One region of the Glutamicibacter sp. ZJUTW genome, then DNA from elsewhere that is predicted to be linked to it. Evidence: riboswitches for the same ligand, from Rfam matches in the RefSeq annotation. Region 1 holds a riboswitch; each other region holds the start of a gene.

The links. A riboswitch is a leader RNA that binds a small molecule or an ion and turns the genes downstream of it on or off. The one in region 1 is predicted to bind S-adenosylmethionine.
Region 2: another riboswitch for S-adenosylmethionine. It lies ahead of F0M17_RS04525 (bifunctional o-acetylhomoserine/o-acetylserine sulfhydrylase); the one in region 1 lies ahead of F0M17_RS01305 (methionine ABC transporter ATP-binding protein).
Region 3: another riboswitch for S-adenosylmethionine. It lies ahead of F0M17_RS13835 (OsmC family protein); the one in region 1 lies ahead of F0M17_RS01305 (methionine ABC transporter ATP-binding protein).

Annotation. Positions count from the first base shown of each region.
Region 1 covers NZ_CP043624.1:268,873-271,127, reverse strand. The annotation lists gene F0M17_RS01310 (methionine ABC transporter permease) at 1-258, opposite strand, end outside; gene F0M17_RS01305 (methionine ABC transporter ATP-binding protein) at 255-1,274, opposite strand; SAM riboswitch class I at 1,367-1,458, opposite strand; gene F0M17_RS01300 (SDR family oxidoreductase) at 1,769-2,255, shown strand, end outside.
Region 2 covers NZ_CP043624.1:960,096-962,350, forward strand. The annotation lists gene F0M17_RS04515 (CPBP family intramembrane glutamic endopeptidase) at 1-253, shown strand, start outside; gene F0M17_RS04520 (VOC family protein) at 351-995, opposite strand; SAM riboswitch class IV at 1,168-1,287, shown strand; gene F0M17_RS04525 (bifunctional o-acetylhomoserine/o-acetylserine sulfhydrylase) at 1,380-2,255, shown strand, end outside.
Region 3 covers NZ_CP043624.1:2,941,681-2,943,935, forward strand. The annotation lists gene F0M17_RS13830 (DEAD/DEAH box helicase) at 1-1,108, opposite strand, end outside; SAM riboswitch class IV at 1,249-1,370, shown strand; gene F0M17_RS13835 (OsmC family protein) at 1,402-1,947, shown strand; gene F0M17_RS13840 (FadR/GntR family transcriptional regulator) at 2,038-2,255, opposite strand, start outside.

The sequences.
Region 1 (2,255 bases):
CATCAGCACCAGGAACGGCAGGGAGCGTCCCATGTTGGCGATCCAGCTGAGCACCGCATGCAGGCGCGCCCGCGGGAAGAGCCCCTGTCGATCGGTGTTGTACAGCGCGATGCCCATCAGTCCTCCGAGGCTGATGACCAGGGCCATGACGATTCCGACCATGGCCCAGGTCTGGCCGTAGGCCGGCAGCATCAACTCGGGCAATTGCTGCCACGGAGTGTCGGTGCCCACCGCTGCGCTTTCAAAGGGGATTCTCATGCGTTGGCCTCCACCAGTTCGCGATTGTTGCGGGCCAGGCTGCCCGGGTCGGCCTGCAGGCCCCACCCGTCCAGCAACCGGACCAGGTCCTGAGGGCTCGTGCCCCGCACGCCCAAGCGCACGCGGCCCAAGGTCCCCTCGTGGTGCGCCTCGACGGCACCGCCAAGCAGGGCCACCGCGATCCCGTGCTCGATGCCCAGCCGGGAGATCCAGCCGGGATCGACCCGGTCTTTGCGGTAGGCCACCGTCACGGCATAGTCGAAGCCTGCCGGCAGGTCCTCGGCCCGCAGCGGCAGCAGCTTCTCCCCGGTCGCCGAGCCTGGGGAGGCCACCAGCTCATGCAGGGCTCCGTGCTCGGCAATGCGCCTGCCGGCCAGCTGGGCGACCTCGTCGGCCACATGCCGCACCACATCCATCTCATGGGTGATCAGGATGATGGACAAGCCCAGATCGCTGCGCAGCGAATCCAGCAGCCCCAGCACCTGGTGCGTGGATTCGGGATCCAGGCCCGAGGTGGCTTCGTCGGAGAGCAGCAGCCGTGGCCGCAGGGCCAGGGCCCGGGCGATGCCGACGCGCTGCCGCTGGCCGCCGGAGAGCTGCCCGAGATAGGCGTTCGCCTTCTCCAGCAGCCCGACCCGGTCCAGCAGCTGGGCCACCCGCTGCTGCATTTCGTGGTGGACCACCCCGAGGTTCCGCAGCGGAAGGGCCACGTTCTCGGCGACGCTCAGCCGGCTCAGCAGGGCCGAGTTCTGGAAGATCGTGCCGATGGCGCGGCGTTCAGCGCGCAAGGCCCTGCCAGAGAGCGCGCCGAGATCCTTGCCGTCAACGAGGATCTGCCCGCTGCTGGGCTTCTCCAGCAGCGAGATGCAATGGGACAGGGTCGATTTGCCTGCCCCGGAAGGGCCGACCACTGCGGTGATCGAGCCTTCCGGCACCGACAGGTCGATCCCCTTGAGCACCTCGATGCGCCCCTGAGCGGTGTCATAGTGCTTGTGCAGGTCCTTGATCTCGATCATGCTGCGTGCTCCTTGGATGTTGCACCGGGAAGGACTGCCCAGGGCCGAGGCTGTGCCGGCTCGTAGCCAGGCGTGGCCCGGTGGCAGCCACTGCTCCATCGGTCCTGGCGGTAGCACCGTCCCGTGGTTCGGGTGGTTGCTGCGACGTCAACGAGCCAGGTCTCTCGGTCGCTCTGGATGGGTTGCCCGGCCTTGGAGGCCAGGTGTTCCCAGCATGCGTTCCCTGGCCGGACCAAGCCAAGAGTTGCGCAACACTGCGACATCACGTCATTTCCGATCCGGCACTGCGGGCCGTCGGCATCATCTTCGGCGTCATGATTCGTCTCATTGCCGTTCATATGACTTTCCAAGTCGGAAGTGCTCCGGCGGATTTGCGCTCGGCCGGAGCCTTCCCCGGCAACCGCCGGCCGCTGATGCCGCGGCCCGGCCCGGCATCGGGAATACTCGATGCCGGCCTACGGTTGGAATCACCGACTGCTTTTGAAAGGACTGCCATGAAGATCGCAATTACCGGAGCCACCGGACAACTCGGAGGACTCGTCATCGATGCGCTGCTGGAGCGCGGGGCCGATCCCGCGCAGCTGATTGCCATCGGCCGTTCGGAGGAAAAGCTGGCCCCGCTGGCAGGCAAGGGCTTGGAAACCCGCGTTGCCGATTACAACGTCCAGCCAGATCTGGTTTCTGCGCTTGAAGGCGTCGACAAGCTGCTGCTGATCTCCTCCAGCGAAGTGGGCCAGCGCGTTGCCCAGCATGAGAACATCATCAACGCCGCCAAGCAGGTGGACGTCTCGCTGATCGCCTACACGTCCATTGCCAACGCGATGACCGGCGGCATGGAGCTCGCCGAGGAGCACATCGCCACCGAGCGATTGCTGGCCGGATCCGGCATCGGGTACGTGCTGCTGCGCAACGGCTGGTACATCGAGAACTACACCGACCAGCTCATGGGCTACCTCAATAGCGGCGTAATCCTCGGTGCCG
Region 2 (2,255 bases), 690 kb from region 1:
GTTCACCTATGCCAAGAAGCTGAAGCTGGGACTGTGGAGCACCATTATCGGTTCTGCAGTGCTCCGCGGCAGCTACCACCTCTACCAGGGCGTGGGGCCGATGATCGGCAATATGCTCATGGGCATCGTCTTCGGCTGGGTGTACCAGAAGTACGGCCGGGTGATGCCGCTGGTCATCGCGCACTTCCTGCTCGATGCTATCGGCTTCGTCGGCTACGCGCTGATTGGGCCTGCCATCGGAATCGGCCAGTAGTGCCCGAAGGCCTGCGCCAGCGACTGAAACGCCATTAACGAAAAAGGTAGGTGGGGACGCCATTGTCCCCGCCTACCTGCGTTCGTTTCCGAGTTTCCTACAGCACCACGGTGCCGGACTCGGTTTCAAAGGTTACCGACATGATGCCCGGAGTGCCATTCGGCGCTTCATATTGCATGGTGACGGCGCCCAAATTGACGTTCTGCGGCTGGCCCAGCCAATCCAGCACCCGATCGCGTGAGCCGGCGATGGAGATCTGGCTGATCTCGCCGACAGGCTCCAGCGCCTTGGACGGATGCAACGGCTCGGAGCCTTCATCCCAGGAAATCAGGTACGGGACCTGCGGATCAGCGATCAGGCCCTTGATGCCGATTTGCTGCCAGGTAAGTTCGCGGCCATCCGGGAACTTGCGGTTCCCCGGCACGGACTTGCGGCCCAAGCGGTCTTCGGCACTGGATAGATCCTCCACGGAGACGCACCATCCCATCCATCCGCCGCCGAGCTCCGAGCGGGCGCGCACGGCCTGGCCGAAGGGAGCCTTGTCGCTGGCCGGGTGGTTCAGGACTTCAACCACTTCCAGGTACTGGCCATGCTTGAGCGGGAAGATGACATTGCGTGTTCCGAATCGTGGATGCACGCCGCCCTTGACGAATTCCAGTCCCAGGGACTCGGAGATTCTTTCAGCGGTTGGCAGCAGCCCGTCCGGGCCGCATGCATAACTTACGTGATCTAGCCTCATCATGTGCCCATCATGGCAACATGTGATGCGAGTCTCTACTTAGGCTCCCCTAAGTGCGCTGATGTTATCGAATACTCTGCGGAAAATCTGCGGAATTCGCGAAATATGACCGATTGAGTCCAATCCTGGTCCACTGCGTTGCAAAGATCTTCGGTTTTCGGGCAAACTGATAGCAGGTCATGAGTTCCAGTAACAAGCCCCGGCTTACTGGGCGGCAACCCTCCAACCGCGGTGGGGTGCCCCGGGTGAAGACCTGGCCCTTGAATGCACAAGGCATCAAGGACAAGCGCGGGTTACCCCCTGGAAGTCGTTTCGATACGGTGCTTCCTGTCGGTGTCTTTTCAGCGGCGTACCCCCATAGTCATGAAACGCTATTTGGAGGAAACCATGAGCAACAACTGGTCATTTGAAACCCGTCAGATCCATTCCGGCCAGACCCCGGATCCGACGACCGGAGCGCGAGCTCTCCCGATTTTCCAAACCACTTCCTTTGTCTTCCCGAGCGCCGAGAGTGCCGCTGCCCGTTTCGCGTTGCAGGAACTGGAACCGATCTACACCCGTATCGGCAACCCGACCACCGACGCCGTGGAAACCCGCATCGCTGATCTGGAAGGCGGCGTTGGCGCGCTGCTGCTGTCCTCGGGACAGGCCGCCACCACCTTCGCCATCCTGAACCTGGCCGAAGCCGGCGACCATCTGGTAGCCAGCCCGAGCCTGTACGGCGGAACCCAGAACCTGCTCAAGCACACGCTCAAGCGCTTGGGCATCGAAGTCAGCTTCGTCTCCGACCCGGACAACCTGGACGAATGGCGTGCCGCGGTGCGCCCGAACACCAAGGCCTTCTTCGGCGAAAGCATCTCCAATCCTCGGCAGGACGTGCTGGATATCGAGGGCATCTCGGAGATCGCCCACGAAGCCGGCGTGCCGCTGCTGGTGGACAACACCCTGGCCACGCCATACCTGATCCGCCCCATCGAGTGGGGCGCCGATATCGTGATCCATTCGGCCACCAAGTTCCTTGGCGGCCACGGCAATGCCATCGCCGGGGTCATCGTGGACTCGGGCAACTTCGACTTCGCCAAGGACGCCGAACGCTTCCCGGGATTCAACACCCCGGACGAGTCCTACAACGGCCTGGTCTTCGCCCGCGACCTGGGCGTCAACGGCATCCTCGGCGCGAATCTGGCCTACATCCTCAAGGCACGCGTGCAGCTGCTGCGCGATCTGGGTTCATCAGTGGCGCCGTTCAATGCGTTCTTGATC
Region 3 (2,255 bases), 950 kb from region 1:
GGTAGCTGCCATCTTCGCTCTTCAGCGGCGCCATCACGCGCAATCGGTCCAGATGCTGGGTCTCGAAAAGCTCGATGGCTCCATCCGGAATGATGTGCGCACCGGATTCGATGAACGCCGCCAGTTCCTTCGTGACAGGTTCAGCGAACTGCGCCAATCCGAGTTCCTTGGCCTTCGGCAAGGGGCTGGAGGCGTAGGCCAGCAGGCTCGGTGGCGTACCGATCGGCAAGAGGTGGTGGTGCTCTTCGCGCGGCCCGCGCAGCTTGCCTTCCATGCGCAGGCCCTGTTCAGTGCGGCGCACATCCACGTGCGCCATGGCTGGTATCTCGCTGAATTCCACCGGGAGCTTGGCAGCGGAACCGCCGTTGACGATCTGCACTCCGGCGTCGCGCAGAGCCTCGAAGGCATCCAGCAGGTCCTGGCCAGGCAGATCCATCAGCGAGATCCAGTCCTTGGGATCCCACGAATGCCGGTAGGTGCTCTGTTCTACGTGTTCACGCAGCCGGTCCAGTTCAACGACCGCTCGGCGCTGCTTCTTGGAGAAGCGCTCATCGAAGGCGACGTTGCGCCAGCTGACTCCAGTCTGGACCCAAGGGCTCTTGGTGCCCCGGCGGGCCGGCCGCGCCTGCAAGGTCAGCGCGTCCGCGCCTCCGTAACGGGGTTCGCTGACCACTTTCAGGATCAATCCCAGCGGTTCCTCGTCAACCAGTTGCTCATCTGGAATTGCTGGAAGCAGACGGTCCAGGGTTCGTTCCCACTGCGGCTTGCTGTTGCGTTTCCATGCGAAAGGGTCCACCCCGGAGTCGGAGACGAAGAAGCCCTGGTCTTCTTCGGTGGTGACTTCAATGAGCAAGGCGGCGACATCCTCGCAGGATTGAACGCCCGGATGCTTGCTGCAGAAGCTGGTGAAGCTGATATTGCCGCGGTTGATTTGCAGCTCGGCCATCACCGATTCGCGCAGCACCATTGCGGAAATGCGGGAAAATCCCGGCTTCATGTCCCGGTGGACGATCTCCACTTTTCCGGAATCGCAGAGGAACTGGCCTAGGTTGTATTCGGATTCGGTCACCAAGGTCTGGGCCGCAGAAAGTGTCAGCTGGAATTCCATACTCGCCGTTCATTGTTCGTGCAGTGGGTGCCCGAGAGCTCGATTCCATCTTAGCGAGCAGCCAGACAAGTTGCCCGATGACGAAAAGTTACCCCTGCCCTTTACGCGCTGGCACGTCAGCCGATAGAAAAGAACCACAGAATCACGAGTTCCGCTCTTTGAGCCCTGGCTGAGTGGACGGCAACCCTCCTGCGTCATTGTGCGGGGTGCCCCAGGTGAAGATTCGACGCATCTTGAACGCCAAGGTGCGTAAGCGATGGCGCCCCTTGCGCCAGAAAGGGGATTAATTCCTCATGTCTAATGCAGCATCTACCCTGACCGTATCCGAAGACCGCGCACAGCGCCTGCAGGAAGCAGGCAAGGGCTGGGGCGAACGCATCTCGGCGGCCCCGCAAAGCGCCAAATTGACCTTTACCGTCGAGGGCGAGGGGTTCGATTCGGTAGCCAGCAACATTGTCTCCGGGAAGCACACTTTCCAGGTCGACGAACCAGCTGCCCTGGGCGGCAATGATGCCGCGGCAAGCCCGGTGGAATATGCGCTCGGCGCGCTGATCTCCTGCCAGGTTGTGGTCTACCGCTTGTACGCGCAAAACCTCGGCATCCAGGTGGACGAGGTGAAGATCCAGGCCAACGGCCACCTCGATGTTCGTGGCCTCTTTGGCATTGACAAGTCCATCCGCCCGGGCTTCTCGTCGGTGGAACTGGACATCCAGATCACCGGCCCCGAATCGGCCGAACGCTATGAAGAACTGCGCCAGGCAGTGGATGCCCACTGCCCGGTACTGGATCTGTTCGCCAACCCGGTACCGGTGACCACTGCGGTGAGCATCGCCAGCTAGCAGATGCGGCAATGGCGCCCCGGGGCCGGATCGGAAAATTTCCGAACCGTTATCCGGGGCGCCATGCGCATGCTGAAATCTTGCTTATCCCTACCGCGTCTGCGAGTAGAACCAGTTGATGTGCTCTTCGAGCAGCTGGGCTGCCCGTTCGCGCTGATTCGTCGCAAAGGCGTGGTGGATGGCCTTGTGCTGGCGGCGCAGCATGCGCACCACCGGTTGCCAGGCCTCGTCGCTGGGCACCGAGTCCGAGACATAGTCGCTGATCGAATTGCGCAGCGATTCCATCATGGATTCAACCACCGAATTGC